Regions from separate parts of the Pseudoflavonifractor sp. HNCC25GI2 genome, predicted to be linked through region 2. Evidence: riboswitches for the same ligand, from Rfam matches in the RefSeq annotation. Region 2 holds a riboswitch; the other holds the start of a gene.
What was found. A riboswitch is a leader RNA that binds a small molecule or an ion and turns the genes downstream of it on or off. The one in region 2 is predicted to bind cobalamin.
Positions count from the first base shown of each region.

Region 1: it holds a riboswitch for cobalamin, as region 2 does, so the genes downstream of both, AC3YUO_RS03695 (prenyltransferase/squalene oxidase repeat-containing protein) here and AC3YUO_RS05215 (S-layer homology domain-containing protein) in region 2, are expected to answer to the same signal.

Region 1 is NZ_JBYUOW010000002.1:244,008-251,800, forward strand. It holds gene AC3YUO_RS03675 (S-layer homology domain-containing protein) at 1-1,704, opposite strand, end outside; gene AC3YUO_RS03680 (HAD family hydrolase) at 1,992-2,819, opposite strand; gene AC3YUO_RS03685 (peptide chain release factor 3) at 2,832-4,439, opposite strand; gene AC3YUO_RS03690 (CapA family protein) at 4,584-5,837, opposite strand; cobalamin riboswitch at 6,023-6,243, shown strand; gene AC3YUO_RS03695 (prenyltransferase/squalene oxidase repeat-containing protein) at 6,344-7,339, shown strand; gene AC3YUO_RS03700 (DUF4430 domain-containing protein) at 7,363-7,793, shown strand, end outside.
Region 2 is NZ_JBYUOW010000003.1:58,857-66,649, forward strand. It holds gene AC3YUO_RS05205 (valine--tRNA ligase) at 1-1,039, shown strand, start outside; gene AC3YUO_RS05210 (aldo/keto reductase) at 1,204-2,214, shown strand; cobalamin riboswitch at 2,318-2,536, shown strand; gene AC3YUO_RS05215 (S-layer homology domain-containing protein) at 2,691-6,104, shown strand; gene AC3YUO_RS05220 (hypothetical protein) at 6,249-6,431, shown strand; gene AC3YUO_RS05225 (ComF family protein) at 6,428-7,114, shown strand; gene AC3YUO_RS05230 (rod shape-determining protein) at 7,231-7,793, shown strand, end outside.

The DNA.
Region 1 (7,793 bases), on a different contig from region 2:
GGCGCTCTCCCAGCTGTCCACCACGTGGTCAATCCGCTCCTGAGCGGTGGGAACGGCCTTCATGGCCGCAACGCCCTTGTCCAGGGCGGTCTGCATAGCGGGTTTCTCCTGGGCAGCCTTGATGTTGTCCACCGCCTTTGTATAGGCGGCAGAGAGAGAATCCCAGTCCTCCCCGGTGTAGGGCAGGGTACCCTCCGTGGCCGAGGCCAGCTCCTGGAACGCCTCCTCCAGCTGGGTCAGATAGGGCTTCTGAATCTCACTGAGGGGCTGACGCCACACGGCGTACAGGGTGACGGTGTCGGTGCCGTCGGTGAGGTTGAGCACCTGGGCCTCGTTGGGATAGCGCACCGGGCCGTCGGGCTCCAGAGCCCAGCCGGCAAACTCCATGCCGGTCTTTTTGTAGGCGTTGGCGGTGAGCTTGACGGCGGTGCCGTAGGTAGCGGAAAAGGTGTCCATCGTGCCGCTGGTTGCCCCGTTGCCGTCCAGCTGAATGGTGTAGGAGTTGGGTGTCCAGCGGGCGTAGAGGGTTACCCGGTCGCCGTCGGTCTTGGCTCCGGCCAGATTGGATACCTGCTGTTTGTCGGTGAGGGGATTATAGTCCTCCCAGCTCAGCTGGCTCCACTTCTCAAAGGTGTAGCCCCGGCGCTGGAACTTGTTTTCCGTCAGATTGAAGGTCTCTCCCCACTGGGCGGAAATGGGGTCCATGGAGCCCGTGCCGCCGTTGGGAGAAAAGTAAATGGTATACTGATTGGGAACGCGGCGGCTATACAGGGTCTGGCCCTCGGCCTTCAGCTCCTTGGGGGCAGGAGTCTGGTACTCCTCATCCAGGAACCACTCCGCCCGGTCGTGGCCCTCAATGGGGTCCTGCTCCTCGTAGTCGTCCAGATAGACGGTCAGCTGGGGGGAGTTGGGCAGCTTGATGGTCTCCACCATGTTGTTCCGGGCCACAAAGCCGCCCCCCTCCAGCTTCAGGTTGCCGCTCATGTCCAGGGTGGTCAGCTTATTGTGATCAATGTGGAGAAAGTTCAGCTCGGACAAATGGGTCACGTCAATGGAGGTCAGCTGGTTGGCGAAGGTTTCAATAAACTCCAGGGCGGTGTTGTCCGTCAGATCCAGCGTCTTAAGAAGATTGTTCCGGCAGTAGAGGGAGCGCAGGCTGGTGCAGCCGGAGAGGTCCAGCTCGGTCAGCAGGTTCATCTCGCAGTTGAGGGCAACCAGGTCCCCATGGCCCGAAACATCCAGACTGGTCAGCCGATTGTAGGCACAGTAGAGGGAAATCAGTTTGGGATTTTTGCTCACATCCAGCTTGGTCAGCAGGTTGTCGGTGCAGTACAGCCGGGTCAGGTTGGGGTTTTGGGTGAGATCCAGCTCCGTCAGCTTGTTCTGAGAGCAGTTCAGCGTCTCCAGATTGGGGAAGGCGGCCAGGCCCTCCAGGCTGGTCAGCCCCTGGCCGGACAGGTCCAGGGAGGTCACCGCCTGGCGCTCGGCCAGGGTAAGTACGCCATCCGCACCCGCACCGTTCAGGTTGCGGGCGTCCTTCAGCCAGGCGATCAGCTTGGCATCGGAAAAGGCCTGGGTGATTTCCACATCACCGGAAAGAAGCCCGGTATCGCTGCCCCCCAGGGCGGCGGCGGGCAAGGTCAGCTGGCCGGCCAAAATCAGCGCGGCCATGGCGGCGGTCATACGCCTTGCATGCAATTTCATATTTCCTCCCGCTTTTCAATAAAGATAATTATTTGTAACTCATTGTCCGCCTATTATATCGGAGGACCCCTGGACTGTCAATGGAAAAACTGCTGGAAACCCCTCCATTTTTTCCATGTTTATTAGCAGAAAGGTTTAATATTGCAGAAAATCAAAACAAAACGCCCGTTTTTTGAAGATTCACCCATCATTGTTGTAGGATTTTTATCCGGCATTTGTATCATAAAGTGCCATTTTTTGAGGCAGTGGGCAAAAAAACGTCCGCAGACGTGTCTGCGGACGTTTTTTTAAATCAGAAACCACTGGTTGAGTACCTGGGCCACTCCATCCTGCTGGTTGTCCCCGGTGACGAGGTCAGCCGCCGCCTTGGTGGCCGGATCGGCATTGGCCATGGCCACCCCCACGCCGGCGGTTTTCAGCATGGAGATGTCGTTGGTACCGTCTCCAAAGGCGGCCGTCTGGGCCGGATCCAGCCCCAGCACCTCACACAGGGCCAGCAGCCCGTGGCCCTTGGTGGCCCGGGCGTCGTTGAGCTCCAGGTTCTCCGGCATGGAGATGGACAGCACCGCCTCCGGGTACCGCGCCTCCAGCCAGGCCTTCACCCTGGCCCGCTCCTGGAGGTCCGGGAAATAGAACTGCATCTTCTGGATGTCGCTGCCCGCGGCCCGGACCGTCGCCCGAAAGTCCTCGCAGCGGTGGCGGGTCAGGCGCACCAGGCGGATGGACTCCGGGTCCCGGATGTAGTGCTCCAGGTTGTCCAGATAGCGCCCATCCATATACCCGTCGTCGTTCTGGAAGCAGTCCACCGTAGCGTCGATGGACCCCATATCGTCAAAAATGCGCTCGGCCGTGGCCAGAGGGATCTCCGCCCGGTAGAGGACCTTGTCCTCCTTCCGGTCATAGACCTTGGCCCCATTCATCAAAATGAAGTACCGCAGAAAGGGCAGCTCCCGCACCATCTCCGGAATCCCCCGGTAGATGCGCCCGGTGGCGATGACGATCTCCGCCCCCGCCCGGGCCGCCCGTTCCAGGGCCGCCCGGTTGCCCGGAGAGAGAGTCTTCTCATGGGTGAGCAGGGTGCCGTCCAGGTCGGTCAAAATAAGCTTCGGCTTCATGCCCTCACATCCTTAAAACTTGGCGCCGCCAAACTCCGCCAGCTGCAGACCCTTGTTCCGGTCCTGCACCCACTGGATGGACCACTGGGAGGCGAACAGCAGCAGCTGATTGCCCTTGTAGTCCTCCACCAGCTTGGCGTCGTTGGGCAGGAGCAGGTCCTCCTCCTTGAGGGCGGGGGCGTCCTCGTCCTCCTTCACAATCCAACGCAGGTACTCGTAGGGCAGGCCCTCCTTGTAGAGCTCCACGTTGTACTCGCTGCGCAGCCGGTACTCCAGCACGTCAAACTGCAGGGTACCCACCACGCCCACAATGACCTCCTCCATACCGGTGTAGGGGGTCTTGAAGATCTGGATGGCGCCCTCCTGGGCAATCTGCTCCACGCCCTTCAAAAACTGCTTGCGCTTCATGGTGTCGATGGAGCGGATGCGCTCAAAGTGCTCGGGAGCAAAGGTGGGAATGGGGTCAAACTTGAACTTCTTGCTGGGGGAGCACAGGGTGTCACCGATGGAGAAGATGCCCGGGTCAAAGACACCGATGATATCGCCGGCGTAGGCCTCCTCGATGATCTCCCGCTCCGCGGCCATCAGCTGCTGGGGCCGGGAGAGGCGGATCTTCTTGCCGCCCTGGACGTGGTAGACCTCCCGGTCCGCCTCAAACTTGCCGGAGACCACCCGCATGAAGGCGATGCGGTCCCGGTGGGCCTTGTTCATGTTGGCCTGGATTTTAAAGACGAAGGCGGAGAAGTCGTCGTCAAAGGAGTCGATGATCTCGTCTCCCGCCTTCCGGGGCAGGGGGGCGGTGGTCATGCGGAGAAACTCCTCCAGGAAGGGCTCCACGCCGAAGTTGGTGAGGGCGGAGCCGAAGAACACGGGGGACAGCTTGCCGTGGCGCACCCGCTCCAGGTCGAAGTCGCAGCTGGCGCCGTCCAGCAGCTCAATCTCGTCCACCAACTGGTCCCGCTTGCTCTGTCCGATAAGGTCAGCCAGGGCGGGGTCGTCGGGCTCAATGACGGTGGCGGTGGCCGCCCGGGCGTTGGTGTTGGAGGTGAAGTGGATGACCTTCCGGTTCTGCCGGTCGTAGACGCCCTTGAACTCCTTGCCGCAGCCGATGGGCCAGTTCATGGCATAGGTGTCGATGCCCAGCTCCTTCTCCAGCTCCTCGCACAGCTCAAAGGGGTCCCGGGCCTCCCGATCCATCTTGTTGATGAAGGTGAAGATAGGGATGTCCCGCATGGCGCACACCTTGAACAGCTTCCGAGTCTGGGCCTCCACGCCCTTGGCGGCGTCGATGACCATGACGGCGGAGTCGGCCGCCATGAGGGTGCGGTAGGTATCCTCAGAGAAGTCCTGGTGGCCGGGGGTGTCCAGAATGTTGATGCAGAAGCCCTCGTACTGGAACTGCATCACCGAGGAGGTTACCGAGATGCCGCGCTGCTTCTCAATCTCCATCCAGTCGGAGGTGGCGGCCCGGGTGTTCTTCTTGCCCTTGACCTGGCCGGCCTGGGCGATGGCTCCGCCGTAGAGCAGGAACTTTTCCGTCAGGGTGGTCTTACCTGCGTCCGGGTGGGAGATGATGGCAAAGGTTCTCCGGCGCTTGATTTCCGATTCGTACTGTGACAAAAGGGTCCACTCCCTTACAAAAATTCTGATTAAGCAAATTATTTTACCACAAAAGCGCCTGCTCCCGCAAGGGGAGGGGGCGTTTTTTCCAAAAAAGGACGGCGGAGGACAGGGCGTTTCTGTCCTCCGCCGGGCGGTTTCCGTTTATGCGGCCAGGTCTCCCTCCGCGCCCAGAATCTTGTGGGCGTGATCCAGGGCCTCCTGAAGCTTTCCGTAGGCGGCCTTGTCCACCAGGGTGCTGGTGCCCGCCTCATACTCCTCCATGGCCTGGTGGATGTTCAGCAGGAAGCGCTTCTCCCCCACAGGGGCGCTGTCCCGGTGAATCATGTAGTAGGGCACATAGCCCACCTTGGTGACAGAAGTGGTCCCGTCGGGGGCCTTGGTGAGCTCCAGGTCCAGGATGGCGGTGGTCATGGTGGCGGGGGCGGGGTCATACTGGTTGGAGATGAAGTTGCCCAGGGAGTAGCACACAAAGCCCTCCCGCTCCTGTCCGTCCCAGCCGGTGACCGAAATGGTCTCGTAGGGCTGGAGCACGTGAGGGTGACCCCCCAGCACCAGGTCGGCCCCCTGCTCCACCAGGAACTTGGCCAGCTCCGTCTGGTGGCTGTTGGGAGAATTCTGGTACTCAATGCCCCAGTGGATCATCACGGCGATGAGGTCGGTGTCCAGGCCACGGGCGTACTCCAGGTCGGACTTCAGCCGGTCGTAGTCCGGGTTTTCCAGGGTGGTATAGTAGTCCAAATTGAAGAGGTTGGCTGCGTACATCTTGTCCGAGTCCAGCTGGAAGCCGTTGAGGCCGTAGGTGTAGGACAAAAAGGCCACCGAGATGCCCCCCACGTCGGCCACATGGATGCCGTGGTTTTCATCCAGCTCCTCCTGGGAGCGCTGGGTACCCACGTGGGCCAGGCCGATTTCATCCAGCACGTCCAGAGTGCGGTTAATCCCGGCAATGCCCTTGTCCCGGCAGTGGTTGTTGGCGGTGGACAGCAGGTCAAAGCCCGCCTCCTTGGCCCCGTACGCCAGGGCGTCAGGGGAATTGAAGGCGGGGAAGCCGGAGTACTCCGGCCCTCCGGCCAGGGTGGTCTCCAGATTGGCCACGGCGTAGTCCGCCTCCTCCAGCTGCTGGGCGGCAAACTGGTACATGTGGCTGTAATCGTACTCCCCCGTCTCCGCCACGTAGGCGTCCTTGGTAATGGGCATGTGGCTCATGATGTCTCCGGCCACCATCAGCCGGGACACCACGGGCTCGGGCTCGGGTTCCGGCTCCGGCTGGGGGTCGGGCTGGGACTGGGCAGCGGAGGACTGGCCCTCGCCGGCGGGAACTTCGCCCCTGGGCACATGGGCACAGCCGGAAATCAGCAGCGCAAAAGCAAGCGCAGCAGCAAGCAATTTTTTCACGGGAATTCTCCATTTCCGTCGGTAAAATTTTCGCCGCCGGGGCGGACCGGACACGGGCCGGGCCGTCGAATGGCGTCGAAGCGGGTCTGACGCCCCCATTATATCTGTACCATGGGAAAAAGTAAAGCCATCCCAGAAGGAAAGGCGGTTGACAAGGGCGGCGGGATCCCGTAATATTTTCCATAGAATTTCACACACGTCCAAGTGTCCCACCGGGCGGGAAAGCCCGGCGGGAAGAATAGGAAACCGGGTGCAAAGCCCGGACGGTACCGCCGCTGTAAGCGGGGGAAAGGCGCGGGCGGCGAAAGCCGGTCATTGGGGAGACCTGAGAAGGCTCCGCGCCCCGGACCGGCTCCGGCCGGACCCTCCCGCAAGTCAGAAGACCTGCTTGGACCCCTGCTCCGCCCCGCCGGGTCGGGGCACCTTGGTACGCGGAAAACGGCCGCGGCGGCAGCTGCCGCCGCGGCCTTGTTTACACTGGAATCCAAAAAGGAGGCCACTTCCCTATGAAACGAACCATCCGTCTCTTTTCCGTTTTGGCTCTGGCCGCCGCCCTCACCCTGGGGACGGCCCTGCCCGCTCTGGGGGCTCAGACGGCCCAAATTGACCAGGCTCTGAGCCGAACCGCCGCCTATGTCTCCGCCGCCGTGCCCAGCCCCCAGGTTTCCTCCATCGGAGGGGAATGGGCGGTGCTGGGTCTGGCCCGCTGCGGCCAGCTCACCCAGAGCCAGCGCGCCGCCTACCTGACAGCCCTGGAGACCACCCTGGAGGAGACCCAGGGTGTGCTGTCCCAGCGGAAGTACTCCGAGTACGCCCGGGTGGTGCTGGCCCTCACCTCCTTGGGGGAAGATCCCAAGAGCGTGGGAGGCTATGACCTCATCACCCCCCTGCTGAACACGGAGATGGTGGAGTGGCAGGGTATCAACGGCCCCATTTTCGCCCTGCTGGCCCTGAACAGCGGGGATTACGCCGGGACGGAGGCGAAGGAGTACTACCTCCAGGCCATTCTGCAGGCCCAGGGGACGGACGGAGGCTGGTCCCTGGCGGGGAGCAAGGGAGACCCGGACGTCACCGCCCAGGCTCTCCAGGCCCTGGCTCCCTATGAAGCCACCAGCCCGGAGGCAGCCCGGGCCATCCAGCGGGGCCTTGCCTGTCTGGAGGCGCTCTTCCGGAACGGCTCCTTTGTCACCTCGGAGAGCTGCTCCCAGGCTCTCATCGCCCACGCCGCTCTGGACCGCACCGCCCCCCAGAGCTTGGTGGAGGAGCTTCTCTCCTACCAGCAGTCCGACGGCAGCTTCGCCCACCTTCCGGGTGGAAAAAGTGACCTGATGGCCAGCGAGCAGGCTCTGTGCGCCCTCACCGCTCTAGCCCGGCAGGAGCGGAACCTCTTCCCCCTCTACGACATGACCGCCGCCGGGACGGAGCAGGCCAATTCCGACTTACTCACCGCCCTGTTCCGGGCCCGTCCCGCCTGCGCCGCGCCCGACCCCCGGGCCGCCTGACCCAGGCTTAGGAGGAGACCACGTTGAAGAAAAAACAGATCATCATCGCCGCGGTGGCCGTGCTCCTTGTGCTGGCCGCCGCCTTCTGGTACGGCGGGGACGCCCCCGGCCTCCAGGGCTGGAGCCTGTCCCAGGATTCCTCCCAGAGCGCCGCCAGCTCGTCCCAGAATTCTTCCGCCGATTCGTCTGACCCTTCCTTCTCCGCGGAGCCGGAGGGGGACAACTCCGCTTCGGACGGCGCATCGGTAGAGGGCAGCACCTCCGGCGAGGGCGACCAGCCCGCTCCTCAGGAGCCTAGCTCCTCCGCCCAGGGGCAGAATGCCCCGGACCAGAGCACGTCCACACCTGACACGTCCTCCAAGCCGGAGGAGACAACGCCCCCCACCGACCCCAAGCCCGAACCGGAGACCCCCTCCTCCAGCCAGAACACTCAGCCGGAGGAGCAGGCCACCAC
Region 2 (7,793 bases):
TCTGGGCAACGGCATTGACCCCCTGGAGATTGCCGACAAGTACGGCGCCGATGCCCTGCGCTTCAACCTGGTCACCGGCAACTCCCCCGGAAACGACATGCGCTTCTACACCGAGCGGTGCGAGGCCATGCGCAACTTTGCCAACAAGATCTGGAACGCCAGCCGCTTCCTCATGATGAACCTGACCATCGACAAGTGTGAGCTGCCGGAGAAGCTGGAGCTGGAGGACAAGTGGATCCTCTCCAAGCTGAACCGGGTCATCCCCGAGGTCACTGAGAACATGGACAAGTATGAGCTGGGTGTGGCCGCGCAGAAGATCTACGACTTCATCTGGGACGACTACTGCGACTGGTATATCGAGCTGACCAAGACCCGCCTCCAGGGCGACGACCAGGACAGCAAGGTCCGGGCCCAGCAGGTGCTGTGCTATGTGCTCACCCAGATGCTCAAGCTGCTGCACCCCTTTATGCCCTTCATCACCGAGGAGATCTGGCAGGCTCTGCCCCATGAGGGCGACTTCCTCATGCTCTCCGACTGGCCCAAGGCGAACCCCGCCCTGGACTTCCCCCAGGAGGAGCAGGCCATGGAGATCATTATGGACGCCATCCGGGCTGTCCGTACCCGCCGCAGCGAGATGAACGTGCCCCCCTCCAAGAAGGCCCACCTCACCGTGGCCACCAAGGAGGAGCAGGTCTTCAGCCTGGGCGTGCCCTTCCTGAAGAAGCTGGCTTACGCCAGCGACGTGGCCATTGTTCCCGCGGACCAGGCTCCTGCCGCTGCCGGCATGGTAGCCGTGGTTACCCACGCTGCCCAGATGTTCATCCCTCTGGGTGAGCTGGTGGACCTGGAGAAGGAGAAGGCCCGCCTGGAGAAGGAACTGAAGAAGAACACCGCAGAGCTGGAGAAGCTGAACACCAAGCTCAATAACCCCGGCTTTGTGAACAAGGCCCCCGCCAATGTGGTGGAGGCGGAGCGGGAGCGCTCCGTGAAGCTCACCGAGCTGGTGGCCAAGCTGGAGGAGCAGCTTAAGGGCATGTAACCTACTTTTCTTTCAAGAAAAGTAGGCAAAAGAACTCTCTGCGAAACTTTGTTTCGCTTCTGGGGCGCCGTGGCAACACGGCGCCCCATTTTCTTTGGGTTGACACAGGCAAGAAATGGACGTTTAATTAAAAATAGGAAACGAACCTGTGAGGAGGGATTTTTATGACAACGGTTACCCTGGGCCGCACCGGCATCGTGGCCCAAAAGCAGGCCTTTGGCTGCCTGCCCATCCAGCGCATCACGGAAGCAGAGGCGGTTCGTCTGCTCCGCCGGGCCTACGACGGAGGGATGAATTATTTTGACACCGCCCGGGCCTACACCGACAGTGAGGAGAAGGTAGGTGCCGCCTTTGCCGGCATGCGGGATAAAATTTATATTGCCACTAAGACCGCCGCGGTAACGGCGGAGGGGATGTGGAAGGACCTGGAGCAGAGCCTTCGTATGCTTCAGACGGATTACATCGATGTCTATCAGTTCCATAACCCTGCTTTTTGCCCCAGACCCGGAGGGGAGGACGGCCTATATGATGCCGCTCTGGAGGCGAAAAAACAAGGCAAAATTCGGCATATTGCCATCACTAACCACCGTCTGGCCGTGGCCCATGAGGCCATTGATTCTGGGCTTTATGAGACTCTCCAGTTTCCATACAGCTATCTGGCCGGACCTCAGGAGCAGGAGCTGGTGGACAAGTGCCGGGCGGCCAACATGGGCTTTATCGCTATGAAGGCCCTGGCAGGTGGACTTATCCGCAGCGGCTATGCGGCGGCGGCCTTCATGGAGCAGCAGCCCGACGTGTTGCCCATCTGGGGCGTTCAGCACGATTGGGAGCTGGAACAGTTCCTGGATTGTGTGAAGAATCCCCCGGAGATGACGGAGGAGTACCGGGAAATCATTGAGCGGGACCGGAAAGAGCTCTCTGGGGACTTTTGCCGGGGCTGCGGCTATTGCATGCCATGTCCCGTGGGGATTGAGATCAACAACTGTGCCCGCATGTCCCTGATGCTCCGCCGGGCACCCACGGCCGGTTGGCTGAGTCCGGAGTATCAGGCCAAGATGGAGAAGATTAAGGACTGCCTCCACTGTAACCAGTGTGTCAAGAAGTGCCCCTACGGACTGGATACCCCCCGGCTTCTGGAGCAGAACTACCAGGACTATCAGACCTATTTGAAGTGAGTAAATGTGTCAGACGCTGCGGTTCGGTTTGGACCGCGGCGTCTGTCTTTCCGGGGAAGGTTGACAAGGAACGGGAAGTTGGGTAAAATTTTCAGGTACAAGCCAATCAAATCTCAAGTGTCTCCGTGGGCGTGGGGCCCACGGGGGAGAATAGGAAACCGGGTGGAAATCCCGGACGGGACCGCCGCTGTAAGCGTGTTTCGTCTCTTCCACAGGCGAAAGCCGGTCATTGGGGAAACCTGAGAAGGCGGAGGAGACTGGAGCGGAAATAATCCGTTCCAACGCGCAAAGTCAGAAGACCTGCTTGAGAGGAGTGTACCCGAGCCCCCGGGATTGGGGCGGTATGGTGCAGCCGAAAGGAACGCGGAAAAAGGCCGCGGCAGTCCATCATGGGCCGCCGCGGCGTTTTGTTTCCCTTTCCGGCGGTTGACCCAGTGTGTATTGGCGGTATGCCGCCAGGAAAGGAAGATGTGTTTATGAGGAAAGGAAGAAGACGGGGGCTCAGTTTGCTGCTGGTCCTGGTCATGCTGCTGGGACTGCTGCCCGGCACCGCCTGGGCGGCGGGAGGAGAAGACGGAACGGTTACAGTCGAGATGAAATTTGACTATCGTTCTGTGGGCGAGCCGGAAGTTCTGGCAGAAATGTTCGAATTGAGCCTCCCTACCAATCAAACGGTGACCGTGTCCGTTGGCAGCACTATATATGACGTGCTCGAAGCAGCCAAAACGAAGGGCGGTTTTACGGTTGAGTATGATACCGGGTTCGGCGGCGTAGAAAATGGCTATGTAGTCGGTATAGGTGATATTGGGGAGATCAAGGAACTTTGCGAGAACCTTGGTGCTACTTATTCCGATTTGTTCCAGTATGCCGGTTGGACTTATACCGTAGACAATCAGGACGGAACGGGGATTCAAAATGATAAGGTAACAGAGGATTGTACAGTGCTGTTTCAGTATCAAGCGTACAGCGGTTATGTAGGACAAAAGTGGACCAATTTTGACATTCCCTTTGTAGATGCCTATTATGGCCTGAAGGAAGAACTAATCGAGGCCGAGCAGCTGAGTGAGGATACGTTCTCAGGAGATTGGGAAGCCCTTCAAAATGCCATCGCGCAGGGAAAGTCGGTTCTCACGGAGCTGGAAGAAGCGGATGACACCGCAACATTAAAAAGTGGCTTGATACTGAACTATTTGTGTTCGATGCAGACGGCCATCTGGGGTGGCAGCAATTCGCCCACAGGAAAGTTGGAGGGGGCTCTTCGGAATCTAGAGTCAGCAGTGCGGGGCGAAGCGGTCCCCGAGAAAGTTGACGTGTCCAATAATTTAGAAGAATTAACCGTGGGGCAAAGCTATACGATTACCCACACAGTGCTGCCGGAGAACGCATCCCAGGCGGTGACTTATGAGGCGATCGTGGGAGGAGACTGCTTCACTGTCAGTGAAGCAGGAGAAATTATGCCCACCAAAAGCTGCAACCTGTGTATGATACAGGTAAAAGCGGAATCTAACCCGTCGGTGAGTGCTTGGTATTCATTTAAGATTATTGATGCAGTTCAAACCGTTGGGGACGAAGAAGCGCTTCTTTCCAATATTTCTGACAGCTATCGTACCAACAGCAGTGAGTGGACGATCATGGACATGGGCGCATATGCGATGATTCGCCCTGAGGGAGCCAAACTGGACAGCCAGGTCCGGGAGTCCTATATTGATCAGACCATTTTGACGCTTTCCGGGGATCCCTCCATGGCAGAGTGCGCGAAAGGGGTCTTGATTCTTTCATCTCTGGGAGTTGATCCCACTGCACTGACACTGGTGGATGGGACTACCATAAATGCAGTGGAAAAGCTAAAGGCGTGTACCTGGGATCCGGAGGATACATTCTTTGTCTACACCGCACCCTATGTTCTGTTGGCTTACCAGCAGGGAGAATGGGGAACCGAAAAACAGGAGCAGGAACTTGTTGACTATCTCCTGGGATTGCAGAAAGAGGATGGCAGCTGGGACATTACCTGGGGCTATGATACCATGGGAATGGCGATTCAGGGACTGGCTGCATATTATGGCAAACAGGATGCAGTCACACAGGCGTTGGACCGGGCGGTGCAATATCTGCGTGACACAATCCAGGAAAACGGTTTATATCCCAATAGCTATGATGAAGGAATTTCTTCGGCGGAAGTAGCCATTGGACTGAGCGCCATTGGGGTAGACCCTGCCACCATTCAGAATTTGACTACCGGAACCAGTCTGAAGGACGGAATTCTTTCCAAAGCGAATGAGGATAATACGGCCTTTACCTACAAAGGGCAGGACAATGCCGGGACAACCGAGCGGTGTTTCCGGGCATTGATCGCTATGACCGGCGTAGTGGAGAAGCAGTCGGCCTATTCGGTATATGACTTTACCTCTATTCCCAAGACCGGGGCACAGATGTCCTGGGAGGCATGTCCGGTAAAACTTACTGTGGTACCCGGAGAGGCAACGGTTGTAGTGACCGGAAGCGACGGAGAGGAGACCGCAAAGACCGGTCAGCTGTACGATTTGTCCGCTGGTGACTACACATACACTGTGTCTTGCGAAGGTTATGTGAGCAAGACAGGCAAGTTCACCGTGACAGAGGATGAGGCGAGTGCCCATCAGCTCAAAACCGTCTATGTGTCTCTGACTTCTGAAGGAGGCCAGGGAGGTGGTGAGAGCACCAAATACATCAATGTCACGCTTAAGGTCATGGTGCCTCCGACAGATACAGATCGGATGTATATCTATAAGAATGACCGTGCACTGTATACGGATTTGCTGGAGCTGTCCATGCCTATGAAGGTGGAGTCCGGAAGCACCGTGCGCGATGTATTAATTCAGGCGTTGGACCGGCAGGGAGTGAAATACAAGGAAGTCTCCGGAGGATATTTTTCTTCCATCGGTGGATGGGAAGAACAGGGACGCTTTTCTACCTCTGGTTGGATGTATATGGTTGGCAGCCAGGTCCCCCAGCAGTCGTCTGCACAGTATGTGCTGACATCCAGCAAGGAGATTACATGGTTCTATACGGATGATTATAGTAAAGACTATGGTTCCGAATCCTGGAACGGGGGGACACAGACTGGCACTGGTGCGGAGATCAAAGAGCAGGCCGACGGCAGCTACCAGGTGACCCTGCCCAAGGATAGCACCGGCTCTGTGCTGGTGACCATCCCTAAGGTTTCCGAGGGTGATCTGCTGGTGATTGTCCACGCCGACGGCACACAGGAAGTGGTCAAGAAGTCCGTGGTTCAGGACGGCACGGCCTACCTGATGCTGGATGAGAGCGCCACCGTTAAAGTCGTGGACTACGTCAGTGACTTCAATGACGTGAAAGAGGACGCCTGGTATGCCGACGCGGTGGACTTTACCGCCGGACGCGGGCTATTCTCCGGTGTGGGCGGAGGCAGCTTCGCCCCCGACGAGACGCTGAACCGAGGGATGGTCGTGACCGTCCTGTATGCTCTGGAGGACGCCGGAGCCCAGAAGACAGCGGGCCTGTTTGACGATGTGGCCGAAGATGCCTGGTATGCCCAGGGAACGGCCTGGGCAGTGGAGGCGGGTATCGTCTCCGGCTATGGGGACGGCCAGTTCGGCCCCAATGATGCCATTACCCGGGAACAGCTGGCCCTGATGCTGTACCGCTACGCACAGTATATGAAGCTGAGCACCGGCACAGGTGCTTCTCTGGAAGTCTTTGGGGATGAGGAGGAAATTTCCTCCTGGGCCCAGCAGGCTATGTCCTGGGCAGTGAGCGCCGGGATCCTGGGCGGAACGCCCGAGGGCAATCTGAATCCGGGCGGGACCGCTACCCGGGCGGAGGCCGCTGTCATGGTGAGCCAGTTTGTGGCCTGGATGCTGAAGAGCGTATAATAGTGTGCAAAAACAATCCCGCTGGTTGAACCAGCGGGATTGTTTTCACAAAAAAGTGCATGCAAAAGCATGCAAATTAAAACTGTTATTTTGCAAATCATATACCATAATTCCACATTTTAAATGCAGATAGGAGCTATGGTTATGGACAAAAGAGAGGTTAAGAATATTGGATTGCGTGTTGCTCCCGAAATACACAAAAAACTGCGCTACATTGCAAAGTACGAAGGGAGAACCATTAACGGGCAGGCGTATTATTTAATTCTGACCTGTATTCGTGAATTTGAAAAAGAACACGGGCCAATTTCCGAGGAGGAACTGAAATGAGGTTGGGAACGGCAATTCTGAATCTGCTGTTTCCGCCCAAATGTCCCTTCTGCCATAAAGTATTGGAAGAGCCCGGAGCGGGGCTCTGTCCCGACTGTCAGACCGGGTTGCCCTGGCTGACAGAAAAGGTGGCGGAGCGCAGCGTGGAGTTTGCCGACGGCTGCTATTCCCCTCTTGCTTACCGGAACCGGGTGCGGGATGGGGTGCACCACTACAAGTTTCACCGCTGCCGGGCCAGCGCCGGTCCCTTTGGAGCGCTGATGGCCCAATGTGCCCGGGATCATCTGCCGGAGATGCCGGACGCCATTACCTGGACGCCCTTGAGCCGAAAACGGCTTCGTCAGAGAGGGTTTGACCAGGCGGAGCTGTTGGCCCGGGCGGTGGGAAAGGAGCTTGGCGTGCCCGTGGTGCCTCTTTTGGAGAAAGTCCGCAACACCCAGCCCCAGTCCTCTCTTACCGAGAAGGCCCAGCGGGAGGCAAACGCCAGGGGAGCCTACCGTCTGCGCGCCGGTGTGCAGGTGTCGGGCCAGCGGCTGCTGCTGGTGGACGATGTGGTGACCTCTGGTTCCACGCTGGGGGAGTGCGCCTATCTGCTGAAGCAGGGCGGAGCACAGCGGGTGTGGTGCCTCACACTGGCCCAGGCAAGACAGAAGGGAGAAAAGGCGGAGCAGAGGAAAATTTAAGGAAGAAACGGTTGAAAACCATAGTTTGACCCGTTATAATAAAATAAGCTATGATAGGATTCCTGTGGAAACGGGTTATACTAAAAAATATTTTAACTATAAGGTGGAACATTGCTATGGGTCTGTTCAGCAAGGATATCGGTATCGATTTGGGTACCGCTTCTGTTTTGGTATATATCAAGGGCAAGGGCGTGGTGCTGCGGGAGCCTTCCGTGGTTGCCATGGACAAGAATACGGGCAAGCTGCTGAAGGTGGGCACCGAGGCTGAGGCCATGCTGGGCCGTACCCCCGGGAACATTGTGGCTATGCGTCCTCTGCGGGATGGCGTGATCTCCGATTACGACATGACCGAGCGCATGCTCAAGGAGTTTATCAAGAAGGTCACCACCTTCTCCGTTTTCAAGCCCCGCCTGCTGATCTGCGTCCCCTCGGGCATTACCGAGGTGGAGGAGCGTGCTGTGGTAGACGCCGGCATTCAGGCTGGTGCCCGCCGGGCCTACCTCATTGAGGAGCCGGTGGCTGCTGCCATCGGCGCCGGCATCGACATCACCAAGCCCGACGGCCACATGGTGGTGGACATCGGTGGCGGTACCGCCGACATCGCTGTCATTTCCCTGGGCGGCGTGGTGGAGTCTGCTTCCATCAAGACCGCCGGTGACAAGTTCGACGAGGCGGTGGT